3 regions of the Pseudolabrys sp. genome follow, and region 3 is predicted to be linked to each of the others. Evidence: predicted binding sites of a transcription regulator. Region 3 holds the regulator's gene; each other region holds the start of a gene.
The links. Region 3 encodes HrcA, which represses chaperone genes, less so after heat shock. Its sites were predicted from a motif close to GTTAGCACTCNCNNNNNGNGAGTGCTAAC; they were not measured.

Region 1 (7,290 bases), on a different contig from region 3:
GGTCCACAGCGCGGCGCCGAGCTTGGTCAGCGCCACCAGCAGATTGCCGAGCAGCGCGGCATAGACGACGCCCTTGGACTGGTTTCTTGCGCTCATTCTGTTGCAAACGCGCCAGTTCCCATTCGGTTCGCCGGAATGGACGTCCGAAACGAAAGAAGCCGCCTCGCGGCGGCTTCTCGTCGTCTTTTCGCGAGGGATGGGCTTAGAAGCCCATGCCTCCACCGAAGTCGGGCTTGCCCGACTTCGGCATTTTAAGAAGCGGTCGGTCTGGGCTCTAGAAGCCCATCCCTCCCATGCCGCCGCCCGGCGGCATGGCCGGCGGAGCCTCGTCCTTCGGCACCTCGGCCACCATCGCTTCGGTGGTGATCAGCAGGCCGGACACCGAGCCGGCGTCCTGCAGCGCGGTGCGCACCACCTTGGCCGGGTCGATGATGCCCTTGGCGACCATGTCGACATACTCTTCGTTCTGGGCGTCGAAGCCGAAGGTCTCCGACTTCTCGTCGAGGATCTTGCCGACCACGATCGAGCCCTCGACGCCGGCGTTTTCCGCGATCTGGCGGATCGGGGCTTCCAGCGCCTTCAGAACGATGTTGATGCCGGCCTGAACGTCCGGGTTGTCGTTGGTGAGCCGGCCGACCGCCTTCTTGGCGCGCAGCAGCGCGACGCCGCCGCCCGGCACGATGCCTTCCTCGACCGCGGCGCGGGTGGCGTTGAGCGCGTCGTCGACGCGATCCTTCTTCTCCTTCACCTCGACTTCGGTCGCGCCGCCGACGCGGATCACCGCGACGCCGCCGGCGAGCTTGGCAAGACGCTCCTGCAGCTTCTCGCGGTCGTAGTCGGAGGTCGTCTCGTCGATCTGCTGCTTGATCTGCGCCACGCGGGCCTCGATGTCGGCCTTCTTGCCGGCGCCCTTGACGATCGTGGTCTTCTCTTTCTCGCTGATGACCTTCTTGGCGCGGCCGAGCATGTTCAGCGTGACGTTCTCCAGCTTCATGCCGAGATCTTCGGAGATGAGCTGGCCGCCGGTGAGGATCGCGATGTCCTCGAGCATGGCCTTGCGGCGGTCGCCGAAGCCCGGTGCCTTGACGGCCGAAACCTTGAGGCCGCCGCGCAGCTTGTTGACGACGAGGGTGGCGATGGCTTCGCCTTCCACGTCCTCGGCGATGATCAGCAGCGGCTTGCCCGACTGCACCACCGCCTCGAGCACCGGCAGCAGCGCCTGCAGGCCCGACAGCTTCTTCTCGTAGAGCAGGACATAGACATCTTCCTGCTCGGCCAGCATCTTTTCGGCATTGGTGACGAAGTAGGGCGAGATGTAGCCGCGGTCGAACTGCATGCCCTCGACGATCTCGACTTCGGTGTCGAGCGCCTTGGCTTCCTCGACCGTGATGACGCCTTCGTTGCCGACCTTCTGCATCGCCTGGGCGATCATCTTGCCGATGTTGGCGTCGCCGTTCGACGAAATGGTGCCGACCTGCGCGACTTCCGCGGTCGACGACACCTGCTTGGCGCGCTTCTGGATGTCCTTGACGACCGCGGCGACCGCGATGTCGACGCCGCGCTTCAGGTCCATCGGGTTCATGCCGGCGGCCACCGACTTGGCGCCTTCCTTGACGATCGCCTGCGCGAGCACGGTCGCGGTGGTGGTGCCGTCGCCGGCGATGTCGTTGGTCTTGGAGGCGACCTCGCGCACCATCTGCGCGCCCATGTTCTCGAACTTGTCCTCGAGTTCGATGTCCTTCGCCACCGTCACACCGTCCTTGGTGATGCGCGGCGCGCCGAAGGTCTTGTCGAGCACGACGTTGCGGCCCTTGGGGCCGAGCGTCACCTTCACGGCGTTGGCGAGGATGTCGACGCCGCGCAGCATGCGGTCGCGGGCGTCGCCGGAAAACTTCACGTCCTTGGCAGCCATTTCAGAAAACTCCGTTTACTCGGTTACGCGGCTCAGGCGATCACGCCCATGATGTCGGATTCCTTCATGATGAGGAGATCCTCGCCGTCGATCTTCACCTCGGTGCCCGACCACTTGCCGAACAGCACCTTGTCGCCGGCCTTCAGGTCGATCGGGATCAGCTTGCCGGCCTCGTCGCGGCCGCCGGGGCCGACCGCCACGATTTCGCCCTGCGAGGGCTTTTCCTGTGCGGTATCGGGGATGATGATTCCGCCCTTGGTCTTCTGCTCGGCATCGATGCGGCGCACGACGACGCGGTCATGCAGCGGACGAAACTGGGTCTTGGCCATGTATTCCTCGCCAGCGGTGTTCGGGGTGACAGATATTTATGTTTTTTCAATTGTTTAGCACTCATTCTGTGCGAGTGCCAAGCATCCGGGGGAGATAGGGCATGGACGCGGGGCAAGTCAAGGGAAGGGGTGCCGCATCAATGCTTGCGCTTCCCGGCTGCGCCCCGCACATTCACCGTCCAATCAAGAGGTTTTCCATGCGACGACACATCGTCACGGCTGCCGCGCTGGTCTTCGGTGCGCTCGCGCTCGGTGCCTGCGCCAGCAGCGCGCCCGAGCCGCCGCCAGTGGCGACGCCGGCGCCGGTGCCGGTCCTGCCGCCCGCCTTCCCGCCGCAGGACATCGTCGGCCGCTGGGGTCTCGCCGCCTACCACAAGGAAGAGGACCGCGCCCGCACCGAAGCCGCCGCGGCCAACCAGTGCCGTCAGCCTTACGTGATCTCGCTCGGCCCGACCGGCGGCGTGATGATGCATCTGGCCGACCAGGCGACGCCGGAAGAACTGCGCCTGAAGGGTGCGCCGGGCGGCAAGACCTATATCGGTCCCGAGGGCGAACCCGGCGGCATCCAGGACCGCGAGGTGGTGTCCTTCACCGGCCGGATCCTGACCTTGCGGTGGATGGACCCCGAAGTGCAGGGCCGCTACGGCACGATGGTCTATGTCCGCTGCGCGCCCGAGGGACAGAAGCGCCCGCCGGCGAGGAAAAAGCCCGCTGCCAAGCCGAAGCCGAAAACCTGAGCCGGCGGCCAAAGCCGGCAGTTAAAAGCCATCGCGATAGCCTCATGCGCGCTTTGCAACGCGGCCGATTGCGGCCGCGTGCTAAGGCATGAGCCGGCATGCGCTCATCGATAACGACGAACGACTGGCTTCACGGACCTTGGCGGGCGGTCCTGGTCCTCGGCGTCACGCAGATCGTCAGTTGGGGCTGCATCTACTACACGCCGGTTCTGATCGTGCCGCTGATCGTGTCCGAGCGCGGCTGGTCGATCGCGTTCGGCATGGGCGGCTTCTCCGCCGGGCTGCTGACGGCCGGTCTGGTTCTGCCTTATGTCGGCCGGATGATCGACAGGCTCGGCGGCCATGTCGTGATGACGGCGGGCTCTCTCGTCGGCGCGCTCGGTCTGGTGCTGATCGTCCACGTCACGCATCCGGTCGCCTATTTCGCGGTCTGGGCGGTGCTCGGCGTGGCGATGGCCGCCAATCTTTACGATGCCGCCTTCGCGACGCTCGGCCGCATTTTCGGCGCGGCGGCGCGGCGGCCGATCACGGCGCTGACGCTCGCCGGCGGCTTTGCCTCGACCGTGAGCTGGCCGGCGACGCATGCGCTGCTCGAGCGGTTCGACTGGCATGCGACCTACCTGATCTATGCCGGCGTGCTCGCCTTCGTCTCGGCGCCGCTCCACGCCTTCGGTCTGCCGCGCAGCCGTGCCGCCACCGAGACGCAGCCATCGGCGAGCGGCGAGGCGAGGCCGGCGCGCGTCATGCCGCCGAAGGGGCTTGCCTTCGCTCTCGTCGCCGCGGGATTCACGGCTTACGCCTTCGTGCCGTCGGGGCTCGCCGCGCATTTGCTGGCGATCTTCGACCGCGCCGGCATTGCGGCCTCGACGGTGGTGTGGATCGGCGCGCTGTTCGGTCCCGCGCAGGTCGGCGCGCGGCTGATCGAATTCGCCATCGTGCGGGACGTGCATCCCCTGTGGATCATGCGCTTTGCGCTCGGGGTGCTGCTCGTCGCCTTCGCCGGGCTTGCCGTGCTCGGCGTGTCGCCGGTCACGGCGGCGGTGTTCGCGCTGATGTTCGGCGGCGCCAACGGGCTCGTCACGATCTCACGCGGCGCGGTGCCGCTCGCGCTGTTCGGCGCCGCCGGTTACGGCCATCTGCTCGGCCGTCTCGCCGGGCCGTTCCTGCTGATGCAGGCCGCCGCGCCCCTGCTGATGGCGCTCGTCATCGAACGAGCCTCCGACGCGGCCGCGATGGCGCTCACCGCGGGCTTTGCCGTGGTTGCGCTTGGATGCTTCGTGCTGATCAGGAAGCCGGCGGATTAGCCGCAGCCGAACATGTTGTCGATGGCGCTCTGGTCGACATGACCACTGTCGCCGTCGAGCTTCGGCCCGTTGGCGAGCGCCCGGCCGAGCGGACGATGATCGGGCAAGGCCTGCGTCTCGGCTATTCTGACGTTGCCCCAGATGTCGGTCATGCGCGCGAGGTGGCCCTCGACGAACTTCAAGGTATCCGCTGCCTTGCTGATGTGCTGGCCGGACAGGTCCTGGAAATTGCACGCCTCGTAGATGCGCACGATCTGGTCGACGATGTCCTGCGACAGGCCGCGGTTGTAGTCGTTCTTGAGCGTCGCGTGCAGGGCGCGGGCGCTTTCGTCGATCGTCTCCGCGGCCTTGAGGATGGTTTGCGTCGCTTTTTCCATGCCTGCGATTGCCGAGGCGAGTTCGTGGCGCGCACGCGCGATGCGCGACTCCTCACCCGGTGCGCCCTGCAGAGCCGACAATTCGCGCTTGCTGCAGTCGATGGCGCGGTTGACCATCTCGACGTCGCGCTTGAACTCCTGCTCCGTGCGGTCGCTCGGCGCGACGGCGTTGTGCCGTGCCGTCGGCCGCGTGACGCGGGGCTCGTCGCTGCGTCGCGCCAGCGGATTTGCCGCGCCGCGCGAGGGCCGCTCCGACAACATCTGTTCGACACGGAAAATGGGCTTCTGCACGCAAGGAACTCCGACGGTTGATCAGCCTATCTAATCCGTCGCCGCTTAACGTGGCGTTTCGCGCTGCGCGTTCACGCGGCGTTTACCATGCGGCGCGCGCCTTTACCGGCCGTTAGGGCTGTTGCGACGAAGCGGGCCGCGCGCGCTGCATCCGCGCAGCGCGATACCTTCAATTTTACCAATCGGTGGCTTTTTCACCTTCTACTCACCATGCGTTTTCGTGAGTGAAGTCAGGTGCCGCCGATGATCCGCCTTGCCACTGCCGCTGCCGCGGCGACATGTCTGTCCGTCTCCGTGGCCGGCGCGCAGGTCTATGTCGTGCCGCAAGGTCAATACGCGCAAGCCGCGCAGCCGCGCATGGTCGTGGTGGCGCCGGTGCATCAGCAGCGCGCCGAACTCGGCGGTGGCTTCATCGAATTCCTGTTCGGCGACCGCGGGCCGCAGCCTGCGGTGGTGCCGCCGCAGCAGAGCTATCAGCCGGTCTATCTCGCGACCGCGCCGGCGGCGCAGGATCCGACCTATGCGCAGCCGCGCATGGCGGTGCCGATCGATCCGAAATATCTGCCGCAGGACGTCGCCTATCAGGGCAAGGAAGACGCCGGCACGATCGTCATCGACACGCCGAACCGCTTTCTCTATCTCGTCGAGGGCAACGGCCGCGCGCGGCGCTACGGCATCGGCGTCGGCCGGCCGGGCTTCACCTGGTCCGGCACCCACGCCGTGACCGCCAAGCGCGAATGGCCGGACTGGACGCCGCCGGAGGAAATGCTGCAACGGCAGCCTTATCTGCCGCGCCACATGGACGGCGGACCGAACAATCCGCTCGGCGCGCGCGCGCTCTATCTCGGCTCGACGCTCTACCGCATCCACGGCTCGAACGAGCCGTGGACGATCGGGCAGATGGTGTCGTCGGGTTGCATCCGCATGCGCAACGAGGACGTCATCGACCTCTACGGCCGCGTCAAGGTCGGCACCAAGGTCGTCGTTATTTAAAGATCGCCGCCGAGATCGCTGTCGAAGTCGGCGTCGTCACTGTCATAGTCGGCTGCGATGTCGTCGTTGTCGCCGAACAAGCCGGCGCGGCGCGTTTCACCGGCATCGCCGCGGCTGCCGATGTCGCCGGCGCCGGCGTCACGGGCGAGGTCGCTGCCTGCGGCCTGCTGGTCCCACGGCGACGAGCGGTCGCTCTGTCCCTGACCGGCGAAAGCCTGACCGTGCGAGCCGCCGCCGAGCAGCGAGCCGATCATGTTGGCCATCATCATGCCGCCGACCACGCCGACGGCGGACGCCGCGGCGGTGCCGAGGAACGAACCGCCGCCGCCCGGCGCTTGCGCCGGTTCGCGCCCGCGGGGATCGCCGCCGAGGTTCTGGCGCACGTCCGGCACTGAAGTGTTGGGACGGCCGCCGAACAGCGCGCCGCGCATCGAATCGAGGAAACCGCCGCCCTGTTCGGGTTCGCCTTCAAGCTCGCGCAGGCGCGCATCGGCGCGGCGCAGGGCTTCGTCCTGCAGCAGCACAGTCTGCACCAGCGGATAGATCGCGTGCGGCGCGCGCTGCAAACCGTCGGCGATGGTGCGCTCGGCGTCGGGGTCGCGCGGCGTGGTTTCGAGCTTCGCAAGCCGGTCGAACAGATCGGACACCAGTTGGCGTTCCTGCGGCGTCATGGACTCCTCCCAAAATCCCAAAGGACCGAAACCTTTACGGGATCGCTGCGAGAGATGTGGGGAGGGTGCGGCGCTTTTCCAGCGGCCGGCAAGGTCAGGCGAGAACGATATTTTTATCCGCCAGCGTCCGGGGAAAAGCCTCGGCCATGAAATAGGCATATTCCCGCTCCCGCAGGCCGGTTAGCGGGTCGAGCCGTTGCAACTCCGCGTCGACAAAACCGGGGTGACACATCACTAGGCCGCCATCCGGCAGGCTGTCGAGGAAGCGCGGGAACAGCGCGCCGAAGTCGGCATCCGCGTCGAAATCATAGGTGCCGGCAAAGGCCGTGTTCGTCGCGATGCCGTGGCGTACCGCGCGGCGGCGGAATGCGATGCTGAGAAGGTCGAGCACCAACCCCTTGCGATCAGCAATGCGCGCGGCCCACGAGCCGGCGCGGCCGCATTGACGCACGGTGGCACTTGGCGCGGCCTCCGCGATAGCGGCCAGCACGGCGTCGCGAACCTGCGGAAACAGATGTACATGCTGGTGGCCGTCGACATGATCCGGCGGCTGGCCGAACCGCTCCGTGAAGGCCGCGAGCTGCGCGCGAACTTCCGCGTCGAGCACGGCGCGGTCGTGGCGGCGCATCAATGCTGCAACGAGCGTGTCCTTGATCGGCTTGAAGGGCTGCCCGGT
Region 2 (7,290 bases), on a different contig from region 3:
AACGTGCCGTTCACCTCGATCGAGGTGAGGCGCTCGGCGGCATAGGTGAGTTCCTTCGCATGCGGCAGACCCTTGGGATAGAACACGCCGCGCCAGGGCTCGAAGGTCCAGCCGCCGATGCCGGAATAGATCGTCCCGCTCTTGTCGCTTTTTGTCTTTGCCATGCCGCCAGCTTACGGCGGCGTTCCGCCGGATGCGACCCGATTTCCAGAGTCTTCGCTTCACAAGACCGGCAAAGAAAAGGGGCCGCGTGAGCGGCCCCTTCGCATTCTTGGCAGTCGCGGTCTGGACTTAGAAGTCCATCCCGCCCATGCCGCCGCCCGGCATCGCCGGAGCGGGCGCGTTCTTCTTCGGCACTTCGGCGACCATCGCCTCGGTGGTGATGAGGAGACCCGCGACCGAAGCCGCGTTCTGGATCGCCGCACGCACAACCTTGGTCGGGTCAATGATACCCTTGGTCATCATGTTCCCGTATTCGCCGTTCTGGGCGTCGAAGCCGTAGGAGTACTGATCCTTCTCCAGCACCTTGCCGACGATGACCGAGCCGTCCTCGCCCGCGTTGGTGGCGATCTGACGGGCCGGGGCCTGGACCGCCTTGCGGACAATCTCGACGCCGGTCTTCTGGTCGTCGTTGACGGTCTTCAGGCGCTTGAGAGCCTCGACCGAACGGAGCAGGGCGACGCCGCCGCCCGGCAGGATGCCTTCCTCGACCGCGGCGCGGGTCGCGTGCATCGCGTCGTCGACGCGATCCTTGCGCTCCTTCACCTCGACTTCGGTGGCGCCGCCGACGCGGATCACCGCAACACCGCCGGCGAGCTTGGCCAGGCGCTCCTGCAGCTTCTCACGGTCGTAGTCCGAGGTGGTCTCCTCGATCTGCGCCTTGATCTGCGCGACGCGGGCTTCGATGTCGGCCTTCTTGCCGGCGCCGTTGACGATCGTGGTGTTTTCCTTGTCGATCATCACTTTCTTGGCGCGACCCAGCATGTTGACGGTCACGTTCTCGAGCTTGATGCCGAGATCTTCCGAGATCGCCTGGCCGCCGGTCAGGATCGCGATATCCTGCAGCATGGCCTTGCGGCGGTCGCCGAAGCCCGGGGCCTTCACGGCCGCGACCTTGAGGCCGCCGCGCAGCTTGTTGACGACGAGCGTGGCAAGCGCCTCGCCCTCGACGTCCTCGGCCACGATCAGCAGCGGCTTGCCGGTCTGCACCACCGCTTCGAGCAGCGGCAGCAGTTCCTGCAGGCCCGACAGCTTCTTCTCGTAGATCAGCAGATAGGCGTCATCCATTTCGACGCGCATCTTGTCGGCGTTGGTGATGAAGTAGGGCGAGATGTAGCCGCGGTCGAACTGCATGCCCTCGACGACGTCGAGTTCGGTTTCGAGCGACTTGGCTTCCTCGACAGTGATGACGCCCTCGTTGCCGACCTTCTGCATGGCCTTGGCGAGGTAGTCGCCGATTTCCTTGTCGCCGTTGGCCGAGATGGTGCCGACCTGGGCGATTTCTTCGTTCGAGGTGACCTTCTTGGAGTTCTTCTTCAGGTCCTCGACGATGGCTTCGACGGCGATGTCGATGCCGCGCTTGAGGTCCATCGGGTTCATGCCGGCGGCAACCGCCTTGGAACCTTCCTTCACGATCGCCTGCGCGAGCACGGTCGCGGTGGTGGTGCCGTCACCGGCGAAGTCCGAAGACTTCGAGGCGACTTCGCGCACCATCTGCGCGCCCATGTTCTCGAACTTGTCTTCGAGCTCGATTTCCTTGGCGACCGTCACACCGTCCTTGGTGATGCGCGGAGCGCCGAACGACTTGTCGAGCACGACATTTCGGCCCTTGGGGCCAAGAGTGACCTTCACCGCATTGGCGAGGATGTCGACGCCGCGCAGCATGCGATCGCGCGCGTCAACGGAGAATTTGACGTCTTTGGCAGCCATTGTTGAATGTCCTTTGGATGATTGGCGGCGCGCTTAGGCGGCCTTTTTCTTGCTGGCGGTCTGTTCGATCACGCCCATGATGTCGGACTCCTTCATGATCAGGAGATCCTGGCCGTCGATCTTGACCTCGGTGCCCGACCATTTGCCGAACAGCACGGTGTCGCCGACCTTGAGGTCGATCGGAATGAGCTTGCCGCTCTCGTCGCGGCCGCCCGGGCCGACGGCGATCACTTCGCCCTGCGAGGGCTTTTCCTGAGCGGTGTCGGGAATGATGATGCCACCGGCCGTCTTTTCATCGGCGGTGACGCGCTTGACGACGACGCGGTCGTGAAGCGGGCGGAACTTCATGGGTATCCTCCAGAAACTGAGAACAAGGATGCAGGTTGGTGGTGGCCCGCCGCGAAACCCATCCGCGAAGCGAGAATTCCCTGGCGGGACCCCATACGCCGGCAGGTGGGTGGCGGGTTTTCGGCTCGCAAGAGCCATCCGAAAATTTTTTAGCACTCATCTTTCGAGACTGCCAATAATTATCAAAAATGGTTAATGGCCAAGGGTTTAAGCCATTCCGAGGCCTGTTAGCAGGGCGGCATGACGGCTACTAACGCATTGATTTTAAACAATTTGTTGAACTCTTCGGCTTGAAATGACGTTTCCAGACCCCCGACACTCGGGACGGGATTCTCTGGAGGTGACGATGGTCTCAAGCGACTTCGCCAAGCAGGTGGCCGGCTACGGCCTCACCACGGCCCACATCCTTTACCGCCGGCCGGATCATCGCTGGCTGCTGCAGTCCTACGTCTGGCAGGACTACGACCTGTTCCCGGCGTTCCCGGAACTGTCGAAGTTCCTGGCCTTCTGGCAGGAGAAGCTCGAAGGGCCCCTGCATTCGGTGCAGGTCGCGCATGCGCGGCTGATCAAGCCCGCCGAACTGCGCGCGGTGAACGGCGAATTCCGCCTGCACTGACGGCGTTTCCCGCCGACATCAGCGCCGCTCATCGAAACCATCAACACTTTCGACGCCGCGCGCTGTGGCGTTGCGCTCCGCCGCGACCTACGTCTGACGGGCGCAGGCAACCGCATGCGCCGTTTCGGACACCTCGTCTTGGTTCGCCTGCTTCCCCGCATCGCGCTGCTGCTCGGCAACATCGCCGTCGGTCTGTCGATCCTCGCGCCGGCCGGCATGCTCGCCCAGCTCGCGGGCGATCTCTCGGTCGGCGTGCAGGACGCCGGGCTGCTGGTGACCTACGGCGCCGGCGTGCTGTGCATCAGCTCGCCCGTCGGCGCCTGGCTGACGTCGCGCATCGAACGCCGCACCCTCCTTGTCGTCACGCTGGCGATCGTCGCGGCGGGCGGGATCGCGACCGCGCTGGCGCCGAACTATGCGACCGTCCTTGCCGTGCGGCTGTCGATGCTCGTTGCCGCCGCGCTTTATACGCCGCAGGCCGCCGCGACCGTTGCGATGATCGTGCCGGACAAGGAGCGGCCGGGCGCGATTGCCTTCGTTTTCCTCGGATGGTCCCTGGCGCTCGCCGCCGGCCTGCCGCTCATCACCTTCATCACCGTGCATGTCGGCTGGCGCGCGGTCTACGTCTTGCTGGCGATGCTCTGCATCGTCGTTGGCTTGATGCTGCGCGCCGCGCTGCCGGCGGGTTTGCAGGGCCAGCCGCTGTCGCTGTCAAGCTTCGGCACCATCGCACGCAGTTCGACGCTGACGCTGATCCTGTTCATCACGCTGCTGTCGGCCTCCGGCCAGTTCTCGCTGACGATCTATCTCGCGCCGCTGATCGAGAAGCTGACCGGCGCCGGCCCGGCGACGGCCGCGTTGTTCTTCGCGATCTTCGGCGTCACCTCGCTGATTGGCAATATTGCGGCAACGACCGTCGTGCCGCGTTTCGGCATGCAGACGACCTTCGCGATCTTTCTCGGCCTGACCATCGCCGGCACGGCGCTGTGGGCCGTCGGCGCCGGCATTTTGGTGCTGATGGGAATCGGCGTTGCGGTGTCCGGCCTCGGCTTCCTCGCCTCGAACTCCATGCAGCAGGCCCGTCTTGCCATCGCCGCGCCGCCGCTGGCCGGCGCGTCAATCGCGCTCAATACGTCGATGTTGTATGTCGGACAGGCGGTCGGCTCGGGCGTCGGCGGCATGCTTTATGCGCGCGGACTCTATACCGGCCCCGGCTATGCCTCGGTCTGTTTCATGCTTGTCGCCGTCGCCGTGCTGGTGCTGACCTGGCAGCGCCGGCCGGCGCAGTCCTGATGCAGCGCGTTGGCGCTCGGCGTTAAAAGTGCCAAGCTTGCTGAAATCAACGTTGGGACGATCATGGCCCGGATCCGCATGACCATCGGCGGCGTCACGCTCGACGCCGAATTGCTCGATACTCCGACCGCGAAAGCCATTGCCGCCGCGCTGCCGTTGAAGGCCTCGGCGATGACGTGGGGCGAAGAGGTCTATTTCGACGTTCCGGTGAGGGTCGCCCGCGAAAAGGACGCCCGCGCCGTGGTGACGTCGGGCGAGATCGCCTATTGGCCGGAGGGTCCGGCGATCGCCATCGGCTTCGGCCGCACGCCGATCAGTCAGGGCGACGAGTGCCGGCTGGCAAGCCCGTGCAACATTTTCGCCCGCGCGCTCGGTGACGTGAAGTCGCTGCGCGCCGTGCGGGCGGGCGCGGCGATCGCCGTCGAAGCGCTGTCATGAAGCTCTACACCTATTGGCGTTCGCAGGCGGCATTCCGGGTGCGGATCGCGCTGCGGCTCAAGGGGCAGACGCCGGAGAAGATCACGCTCGATCTGCTGAAGGGCGATCAGTTCGACCCCGCCTATCGTGCGCTCAATGCGGAAGCGGTCGTGCCGACGCTGATCGACGGCGAGGGTTCGCCGCTCGTGCAGTCGCTCGCCATCCTTGAATATCTCGACGAGACCTATCCCGATCCGCCGCTGCTGCCGAGCGATCCGCGCGGCCGGGCGCATGCCCGCGCGCTGGCGCAGATAACCGCGATGGACGCGCATCCGTTCATCGTGCCCCGCGTGCGCAAATATCTTCAGGAGCGGTTCGATTTTGGCAACGACGCGGTCGACGAATGGGTTCGTCACTGGCTCGATGCCGCCAGTCACACCGTCGAGGAATTGCTGGCGCGCGATCCGCGCACCGGACGGTTCTGCGTCGGCAACGAGCCGACCGTCGCCGACATCTGCCTCGTCGCGCATCTGGCGAGCTGCAAGCTGTTCGGCGCGCGCGAGGCGTCCGCCTACAACACAGCCGGGCGCATTTACGAGACGTGCATGGCGCTCGAGGCCTTTGCCGCCGAGCATCCGCTCAGGCAGCCGGACGCACCGAAGATTTAGCCGGCTCAGCCGCGTCCGACGAACGGCATGGTGTTGGCCATCACCGTCATGAACAGCACGTTGGTATCGAGCGGCAGGCCGGCCATGTAGACGACCGCATTGCCGACGTGTTCGGCCTCCATGCGCGACTCGATCTTCTTGCTGCCGTCCGGTTGCAGCACGCCGTCGCCCTGCACCATGCGGTCGGTCAGCGGCGAGACCGCGTTGCCGATATCGACCTGTCCGCAGCAAATGCTGTGCTGGCGGCAGTCGAGCGAGGTCGACTTGGTGAGGCCGGTGACGGCGTGCTTGGTCGCCGTATAGGCGACCGAGAACGGCCGCGGCGCGTGGGCCGAGATCGAGCCGTTATTGATGATGCGGCCGCCTTTCGGGTTCTGCGCCTTCATGATCTTGATGGCTTCCTGCGTGCACAGGAACATGCCGGTCAGATTGGTCGCGACCACGTTCTGCCAGGTCTCGTAAGGCAGGTCTTCCAGCGGCACCGGCGGCGCGCCGATGCCGGCATTGTTGAACAGCACGTCGAGCCGGCCGAAGGTCGATTTCACGGTCGAGAACAGCGCCAGCACGGAGTCGCGGCTGGTGACGTCGGTGGGCACCGCCAGCGCCTGCGCCCCGGCCGCGTTCACTTCGCCGGCGACCTTGTCGAGCATCTCCTTGCGGCGGCCCGCCAGCGCGACGCTGTAGCCGGCCTTCGCAAGCGCGGTCGCCACGGCGCGTCCCACGCCGGTCCCAGCGCCGGTGACCAGTGCGATTTTTGCGGATGAGCTCTTGGATGCACTCATGGGCCGTCGTCCCCCGTTGTGACTGTCGTTGGGGACTGGCCATATCATAAAAGCGGCATCGCGCCATCAGGGCGCGACGGCACGTCAGCCGGCGAGCGCCTTGACGGTCAGCGGGGCGGCGTCGAGCCGCTGGGTGATGGCGGCGGCGCTGTCGGGTCGGCCGAAACGGTAGCCCTGCATGAAGTGCACGCCGGCGGCGCGCAGGAACAGGTGCTGGTCCGCCGTCTCGACGCCTTCGGCGGTGACCTTCATGCCAAGGCCGCGGCCGAGGCTGACGACGGCGTGGACGATCGCCGCCGCGTCGGAGGTCTGCTCGATGCTGCGCACGAAGCTCTGGTCGATCTTCAGCTTGTCGAAGGGGAAGCGCCGCAGGTACTGCAGGCTCGAATAGCCGGTGCCGAAATCGTCGAGCGCGAGCCGCACGCCAAGCGCCTTCAGGCGGCGCATCGCCGCGTCCGCGCTGTCGACATTGCCGATCAGCGTGCTTTCGGTGATTTCGAGTTCGAGGCGCGCGGCATCGAAGCCGGTGTCGGCGAGGATGCGCTCCACGGTGTCGACGAAATCGGCGCGGCGGAACTGCAGCGGCGAAACGTTGACGGCGACGGTGAGGCCAGGCCAGGCCAGGCCGTCGAGACAGGCGCGGCGCAGCACCCATTCGCCGAGTGGAATGATGAGGCCTGAGTGCTCGGCGACCGGAATGAATTCGGCCGGGGAGACGTCGCCGCGCGTCGGATGCGTCCAGCGGCACAGCGCCTCGACGCCAAGAATGACGCTGCCGCTGTTGTTGACGACCGGCTGATACTGCAGCCGCAGGCCGTCGTTCTCGATGGCGTCGCGCAGATCGTTCTCCAGCACCTTGCGCTTGGTGAGGTCGGCGTCCATCACCATGTCGTAGATGCAGGCGCGGTTGCGGCCTTCGTTCTTGGCGCGATAGAGCGCCATGTCGGCGAAGCGCATGATATCGGCGGCGCCCGCGCAATGGCGGTCGATCATGGCGATACCGATCGAGGCGCCGATCACGATGGTCTGGTTGTCGATCGAATAGGGTGCGCAGATCTTGGCGATCAATCGCTGCGCCAGCGCCGCGGCTGCATCCGGGTCGTTGCCGACCGAGGAGACGATGGCGAATTCGTCGCCGCCGAGGCGGGCGACCACGTCCTCGCCGCGCAGTTCGCGCATCACGCGGGCGGTGACGTTGCGGATCAGCTCGTCGCCGACGTGGTGGCCGAGCGTGTCG
Region 3 (7,290 bases):
GCTCTTGCGCACGACCAGCGGGTCGATGCCGGGAAACGCCCGGCTGTTGAAGGTCCACAGATTGAAGTCGGTCATCGTCATGACCTTCGGCATGTAGGCCCCGGGGTCGATGTCGTAGGCGTTGAGCAGGAACACGAAGTCGCGGTCGGCCCGCATGAATTTCGGATCGCGCGGGTGCACGACGAAGGAGCCCATCATGCCCATCGCCATCTGCACCATTTCGTCGGCGTGCGGGTGGTACATGAACGTGCCGCTTTTCTTCAGCACGAATTCATAGACGAAGGTTTTGCCGGGTTTGATGTGCGGCTGTGTCAGGCCGCCGACGCCGTCCATTCCATTCGGCAGCAGCATGCCGTGCCAATGGATCGTGGTGTGTTCCGGCAGCTTGTTGGTGACGAAAATGCGCACCTTGTCGCCTTCGACCGCCTCGATGGTCGGGCCGGGCGACTGACCGTTGTAGCCCCACAAATGCGCCTTCATGCCGGGCGCTATCTCGCGGACCACAGGCTCGGCGACGAGATGAAACTCCTTCCAGTCGCCGTTCATCCGCCACGGCAGCGTCCAGCCGTTCAGCGTCACCACCGGCTGATAGTCCGGACCGCTTGCGGGATGGAGCGGCGGCTGCATCGCCGGCGACGTCATGGTTGGCGCCTCTGGAATGCCGGCTGCCTGCACCCGTCCGCTGATAGCGGCGGCCCCGGCGAGAACGGCCGATCCACCGACCAGGCTGCGGCGAGAGATCATGGTTTTTCTCCGTGGATTGTCGGATGTCATGTCAGTGCCCTTCTGCTTCGCCGCCGCCAGCCATCGCCATGGCGGGCGATGACGAGGCGCCGGCCGGCATGCCACCGATCACGGCTGCCGACAGCGTGGTGCTGGCGAGCCAGAAATTGCGCTTCGCTTCGATTGCGGCGGTGTTTGCGGCAATGCGTTGCCGCGCTTCGGTGAGCAGCGTGAAGACGTCGATCTGCATCGCGTTGTAGCGAAGCAGCATTTCGTCGGAGATGATCTGCCGAAGCGGCAGGATCTCGCGCCGATAGTGACCGGCGATGTCGTAGGTCGCCCGATAGCTGCGATAGGCGTCGCGGGCCTGCGAGCGTGCATTGACCGCGGTTTCGGCAAGACGGTTGATCGCCTGCGTGTAGCGTTGCTCGGCCTCGCGAACGCGGCTCTCGCCGAAGTCGAACAGCGGAATCCGCAGCTCGACCTCCAGCCCGCGCTCGCGCTCGATCTCGTCTCCGGCCTTGGTGCGCTTGCCGAGGCCCGCGAGTTCGAACACGTCGAGAAAGCGTGTCGCTTGGGTAAGGCCGAGCGTGGCCGCGAGCGCCTCGGTTTCCAGTCTCGCGATCTGCACATCGATGCGCCGCTTGATCGCCTCCCGCTCGATCGCGGGTTGCACCAGCGGCCGCGGCGGCAGTGCCGGCAGCGTCGAAGGTAGCCGGAAGTTGAGGTCGCGTCCCCACAGACCCAGCGCGCGGACAAGCCGTTCGCGATCGCTCGCGGCGCCCTGCCGGGCGGTCGCGAGCTGCGCGGCGGTCTCCGCGTAAAAGGTCTGTTGCCGCGCCTGATCGAGCTTGTTGATTGCGCCGGTCTTGCCGAGCCGTTCCGAAAGAGTGGCGGCGGTGTCGGCCGCGGTCTGCGCTTGCGACAGGTATCCGACAAGTTGCTGGCTCGCGACGGCCTGATACCACGTGCGCCGCGCCTCCTGCGCGAGCCGCAATGTCTCCTCTGCGGCGCGGAGCTGCGCCTGACGAAACCGCTTGTGGGCGGTTTCGCTGCGTGCCGGCAGGGTTGCGAGCGCGAGAATATCGCCAAGCAGCTTGCCTTCGATTTCGGATGCGCCGCCGCCGGCGAGTCGCGACACCGACAGTGTGGGGCTTGGCGGCAAGCTTGCAGCAACCATGCGCGCCTCGGCGATGCCGAGTTCGGCATAGGCTGCCTGCAGGCCCCGATTGTTGAGCAGTGCGACCTGCACCGCGGCATCGGCGGTGAGCGGGCGCTTGAGCAGCCGCGTAACTGCCTCGCGAGCGGCGCTCGCATCCTCGTCACTGCGGATAGCCGCGACATCTTTGCGAAGCTCGTGGCCTGCGGTGTCGGCGACAAAGCTCATGCCGCCGTCGGGAGAGAACGCCGCGCAGCCGCTCAGCAGTAGCGAAGCAATGAGCGCTACCGCGCCCGTTCGGACACGCGGTTGCATCACTTGGAATCCTTGTTCGGGGCGACGGCGTCGTTGGTGCTGCGCCAGTCAGCAGGCGTCGCGGGACGGCGGCTTTGATAATTGCGGAGCACGCCGCGATAGGCTGTGCCGGGTGCCGCGGCTTCGGCGTTGGAAGGGTCGGATATGCGGCTTGACGCTTGCGGCGCGGCGCAGCCCGCAAGCGCGAGCAGCATCAACGAAACGACGATATGGAGTTGCCACAGGCTGACGTGCCGCCGGCTGGCGGCCACGCGCGCGCGGATGAACGCGGACATAGTTGTCCCTCATGTGTCGAATGATCCTGTGCGCGGGCGGCGGAAGCCGGCCCGCGCCGCGGTTCACAGCAACACGAGGGATATCGGAGGACGGTCGATGCGGCCGGGACCTTGCCCGAACAGGCTGTCGGCCGCGGCGACGCGGCACTTTGCCGGTATGATTGCCGGAAGCGCGATAACGGTCTGCGCCTGCGGGATCGCCGTGACGCCGAACAGCCCGCAGCACTTGGCCGGCGAGTTCGCCGTATCGGGCATGGCTTTGCCCGGTGCGGCGTCCGGGTGGTGCGCCGCGCCGGCGTGATGCGACGTGTCGGCCATGTGGATATGGGTGGCGGCGACGCCCTGATACTCGGTCATGCAGTGTGCCGGGGCGTTCGCAGGACCGTTGATCGCGAGCGCGGCTGCGGGCGAGGCGACGCAAAGCGCATAGCCGAGCGCAAACGCCGCCGCGAGGCGGATACGGCTTGCACTGGTGAACCGGTGAAACATGCGGATGCGATACCCGGGAACCTGTCGTTCTCTCATTAGAAATGTGCCATTGCGGCAGCATCGCGGCAAGGCGGTCTTGAACAAGACGGTCCATATGGTCAATTCTTGCGGAAAGGTAGGAGTTTACGGTGGCGTCCCACGACATCCCGATCGGATCGACACAGGTCAGCCTCACCGCGCTCAACGAGCGTTCGCGCGAGATTTTCCGGCAGATCGTCGAATCCTATCTGACCACCGGCGAGCCGGTCGGCTCGCGCAATCTGTCGCGTAAATTGGCGCTGTCACTGTCGCCGGCATCCGTTCGCAACGTGATGTCGGACCTCGAACAGCTCGGCCTGATCTGGGCGCCGCACACCTCGGCCGGCCGGCTGCCGACCGAACTCGGCCTGCGGTTCTTCGTCGATGCGCTGATGGAGATCGGAGACGTCACCGAGCAGGATCGCAAGTCGATCGAAGCGCAGGTCGCGACCGCCGGCGCGGCGAAATCGTTCGAGACGGTGCTGACCGAAGCCTCGCAATTGCTGTCGGGCCTGACCCGCTCCGCCGGCATCGTGCTGACCAGCAAGACCACGACGCGGCTCAAGCACGTCGAGTTCGTGCGGCTTGAACCGGAGCGCGCGCTCGCGGTGCTGGTCGCCGAGGACGGCACGGTCGAAAACCGCGTGCTCAACGTCCCGGCGGGCTTGCCGACCTCCTCGCTTACCGAAGCGGCGAATTTCCTTAATGCCCGCATCCGCGGCAAGACGCTGGCCGAGCTGCGCGCGGAACTCGAACGCACGGTCGAGCAGGGCCGCGCCGAACTCGACGCGCTGACGCAGAAGATCGTCGCGGCGGGTTTTGCCAGCTGGTCGGGCGGCGGCGCCGACGAGCGCCAGCTGATCGTGCGCGGCCACGCCCATCTGCTTGAAGATCTCAGAGCGGTCGAGGATCTCGAGCGGGTGCGTTCGCTGTTCGATGCGCTGGAAACCAAGCGCGGCGTCATCGACCTCCTGGGCCGCGCGGAGCAGGCCGACGGCGCCCGCATCTTCATCGGCTCGGAAAACAAGCTGTTTTCGCTGTCGGGGTCCTCGACCATCGTCGCGCCCTACCGCGACGGCGCCGGCCGTATCGTCGGCGTGATCGGCGTGATCGGCCCGACGCGGCTCAATTACGCCCGCGTCATCCCGATGGTCGATTACACGGCGCGGGTGGTGAGCCGGCTCTTGTCCGGCTGATCGCTTGATTTTTACCGCCGCAGACCTGATATGGCGGTCTGACGACGATCAATCTGACGGAATGAGGATAATGACGGACCCGACAGCGCGCCCGCAAGATCACAAAGATCAGGCAGCGCCCGAGCCCGCCGATGCGGCGGCCGCGCCCGGCGCCGAAGCGGTTCGCGATCCGCTGGCCGAAGCCCAGCGCGAGGCCGCAGAGATGAAGGACAAGCTGCTGCGCACGCTCGCCGAGATGGAGAACCTGCGCCGGCGCACCGAGCGCGAGGTGTCGGATGCCCGTCTTTACGGCATTTCAGGCTTTGCCCGCGATGTACTCGGCGTTGCCGACAATATGCAGCGCGCCATGCAGGCGCTCGAAGATGAGTTGCGCGGCAATGAGTCCGTGAAGGTGCTCGTCGAGGGCGTCGAACTGACCGAGCGCGAACTGCTCAAGGTTCTGGAGAAGCACGGCGTCAAGCGGTTCTCGCCGCTCGGCGAGAAGTTCGATCCGAACATGCATCAGGCCATGTACGAAGTGCCGGATGCGAGCGCTGCTCCCGGCACCGTCGCGCAGGTGATCCAGGACGGCTACAAGATCGGCGAGCGCGTACTGCGCCCTGCGATGGTGGCGGTCTTCAAGGCGCCGCCGAAGGCCGCGGCCGCTTCGGCCAACGACGACTGATCCTCAGATCGCGAGATCCCGCGACTGGATGCGCTTGACGCCGGCCTTGCGCATGTCTTCCCACGCCTTGGCGAGCGAGCCTTTGACGTCGATGCCGCGGCAGGCGTCTTCGATCACATAGACGGTCAGGCCGGCTTTCCGCGCGTCGATCGCCGACCAGGCAACGCAGAAGTCGGTGGCGAGGCCGGCGATGAAGACCGTGCCGAGATTGCGCTCCTTCAGATAGCTGTAGAGCCCGGTCGGCGTCTTGCGGTCGGCTTCGAGAAAGGCCGAGTAGCTGTCGACGTCGTTGTGATAGCCCTTGCGGATGACGAGCTGCGCCTGCGGCAGCTTCAGGTCTTTCGACAGCTCCGCGTCCGGCGTCCCCTGAATGCAGTGGTCGGGCCACAGCACCTGCGTGCCGTAGGACAGTTTCGTCGTCTCGAACGGCGCCTTGCCGGGATGGCGCGAGGCGAACGAGGTGTGACGCGGCGTGTGCCAGTCCTGCGTCAGAACCACATTCGCGAAGCCGCGGGCGATGCGGTTGATGACGGGAATGATCTGGTCGCCGTCCTTCACGGCGAGGCTGCCGCCCGGCAGGAAGCAGTTTTGCACGTCGACGACGAGAAGCACGCTCCTGCCGTCGGGCCGGACGGTGGCGGCGAGGGCCGGGGCCGTCCGGCCGGTCAAACCGCCGGCCATGCCGGCTGCGATCAATCCGAAGGTGAGAAGCCGTCTTTGCCGGTCGATCATCGCCATCTCGCTCCTCTTGCGCCCGCCCCGCGCCGCCCATGCAATCGAAGCGCCGATCGGGCGCCGCGCCAAGGTGTTTGAACGGCCGGTTTGAAGGGGCTGTTAACGGTTTCCGCGGTGTCTGCCGCCCATCGGGACACGGAAATGTGACCATCTGTCTTGCAGGGCAGGGCAGCCCTCCTATATGAGCTTCGAGGCCGCAAATACGCGGCAAATCGCGTCCCCCAGGGGGTCGGTGAAGGGACCCGCGGGAAGCCCGCGGCGCTCTATCCGGATGCTCATTCGGTCCGGCCGGCCTGCCGCAAATTGAGAGGTATTACGTCATGGGCAAGGTCATCGGGATCGACCTCGGCACCACCAATTCCTGCGTCGCCGTCATGGACGGCAAGACGCCGAAAGTCATCGAGAACGCCGAAGGCGCGCGCACCACGCCCTCGATCGTCGCATTCACCGACGACAACGAGCGTCTCGTCGGCCAGCCGGCCAAGCGTCAGGCCGTCACCAATCCGGAAAAGACCATCTTCGCGGTGAAGCGCCTGATCGGCCGCCGCTACGAAGATCCGATGGTCGAGAAGGACAAGAAGCTCGTCCCCTACAAGATCGCGAAGGCGTCGAACGGCGACGCCTGGGTCGAGGCGGACGGCAAGCAGTATTCGCCCTCGCAGATCTCCGCCTTCATTTTGCAGAAGATGAAGGAGACGGCGGAAGCCAATCTCGGGCAGAAGGTCGAGCAGGCGGTCATCACCGTCCCGGCCTACTTCAACGACGCGCAACGTCAAGCCACCAAGGACGCCGGTAAGATCGCCGGCCTCGAAGTGCTGCGCATCATCAACGAGCCGACGGCGGCCGCGCTCGCCTACGGCCTCGACAAGAAGCAGAACGGCACCATCGCGGTCTACGATCTCGGCGGTGGCACGTTCGATATTTCGATTCTGGAAATCGGCGACGGCGTATTCGAGGTGAAGTCGACGAACGGTGACACGTTCCTCGGCGGCGAGGACTTCGACATGCGCCTGGTCGGCTATCTCGCCGACGAGTTCCAGAAGGAGCAGGGCATCGATCTGCGCAAGGACAAGCTCGCGCTGCAGCGGCTGAAGGAAGCCGCCGAGAAGGCGAAGATCGAGCTGTCCTCGACGACGCAGACCGAGATCAACCTGCCGTTCATCACGGCGGACGCCTCCGGCCCCAAGCATCTCACCATGAAGCTGACCCGCGCGAAGTTCGAGGCGCTGGTCGACGACCTCGTTCAGAAGACCATCGCGCCCTGCAAGCAGGCGATGAAGGACGCCGGCATTTCGGCGGCCGAGATCAACGAGGTTGTGCTGGTCGGCGGCATGAGCCGCATGCCGAAGGTGCAGGAAGTCGTGAAGCAGTTGTTCGGCAAGGAGCCGCACAAGGGCGTCAATCCTGACGAAGTCGTCGCCATCGGCGCCGCCATTCAGGCCGGCGTGCTGCAGGGCGACGTCAAGGACGTGCTGCTGCTCGACGTGACTCCGCTGTCGCTCGGCATCGAGACGCTGGGCGGCGTGTTCACCCGCATCATCGACCGCAACACCACGATCCCGACCAAGAAGAGCCAGGTCTTCTCGACCGCCGAGGACAACCAGAACGCGGTGACGATCCGCGTGTTCCAGGGCGAGCGCGAGATGGCGGCCGACAACAAGATGCTCGGCCAGTTCGACCTGGTCGGCATTCCGCCGGCGCCGCGCGGCGTGCCGC

Region 1: the regulator HrcA is predicted to act here: its motif matches at 2,295-2,323, upstream of AB7F10_RS01575 (co-chaperone GroES).
Region 2: the regulator HrcA is predicted to act here: its motif matches at 2,426-2,454, upstream of AB7F10_RS03610 (co-chaperone GroES).

What each region holds. Positions count from the first base shown of each region.
Region 1 covers NZ_JBFWPH010000001.1:319,335-326,624, forward strand. The annotation lists gene AB7F10_RS01565 (cation diffusion facilitator family transporter) at 1-96, opposite strand, end outside; gene groL (chaperonin GroEL) at 275-1,912, opposite strand; gene AB7F10_RS01575 (co-chaperone GroES) at 1,945-2,241, opposite strand; gene AB7F10_RS01580 (hypothetical protein) at 2,439-2,978, shown strand; gene AB7F10_RS01585 (MFS transporter) at 3,077-4,282, shown strand; gene AB7F10_RS01590 (protein phosphatase CheZ) at 4,279-4,950, opposite strand; gene AB7F10_RS01595 (L,D-transpeptidase family protein) at 5,194-5,943, shown strand; gene AB7F10_RS01600 (DUF2076 domain-containing protein) at 5,940-6,614, opposite strand; gene AB7F10_RS01605 (ChbG/HpnK family deacetylase) at 6,709-7,290, opposite strand, start outside.
Region 2 covers NZ_JBFWPH010000001.1:741,194-748,483, forward strand. The annotation lists gene AB7F10_RS03600 (DUF72 domain-containing protein) at 1-164, opposite strand, end outside; gene groL (chaperonin GroEL) at 292-1,929, opposite strand; gene AB7F10_RS03610 (co-chaperone GroES) at 1,963-2,277, opposite strand; gene AB7F10_RS03615 (usg protein) at 2,624-2,893, shown strand; gene AB7F10_RS03620 (MFS transporter) at 3,008-4,186, shown strand; gene AB7F10_RS03625 (cyclophilin-like fold protein) at 4,250-4,624, shown strand; gene maiA (maleylacetoacetate isomerase) at 4,621-5,271, shown strand; gene AB7F10_RS03635 (SDR family oxidoreductase) at 5,277-6,053, opposite strand; gene AB7F10_RS03640 (EAL domain-containing protein) at 6,138-7,290, opposite strand, start outside.
Region 3 covers NZ_JBFWPH010000003.1:530,149-537,438, forward strand. The annotation lists gene AB7F10_RS12035 (multicopper oxidase family protein) at 1-744, opposite strand, end outside; gene AB7F10_RS12040 (TolC family protein) at 776-2,197, opposite strand; gene AB7F10_RS12045 (hypothetical protein) at 2,197-2,472, opposite strand; gene AB7F10_RS12050 (hypothetical protein) at 2,536-2,961, opposite strand; gene hrcA (heat-inducible transcriptional repressor HrcA) at 3,090-4,175, shown strand; gene grpE (nucleotide exchange factor GrpE) at 4,246-4,839, shown strand; gene pncA (bifunctional nicotinamidase/pyrazinamidase) at 4,843-5,571, opposite strand; gene dnaK (molecular chaperone DnaK) at 5,895-7,290, shown strand, end outside.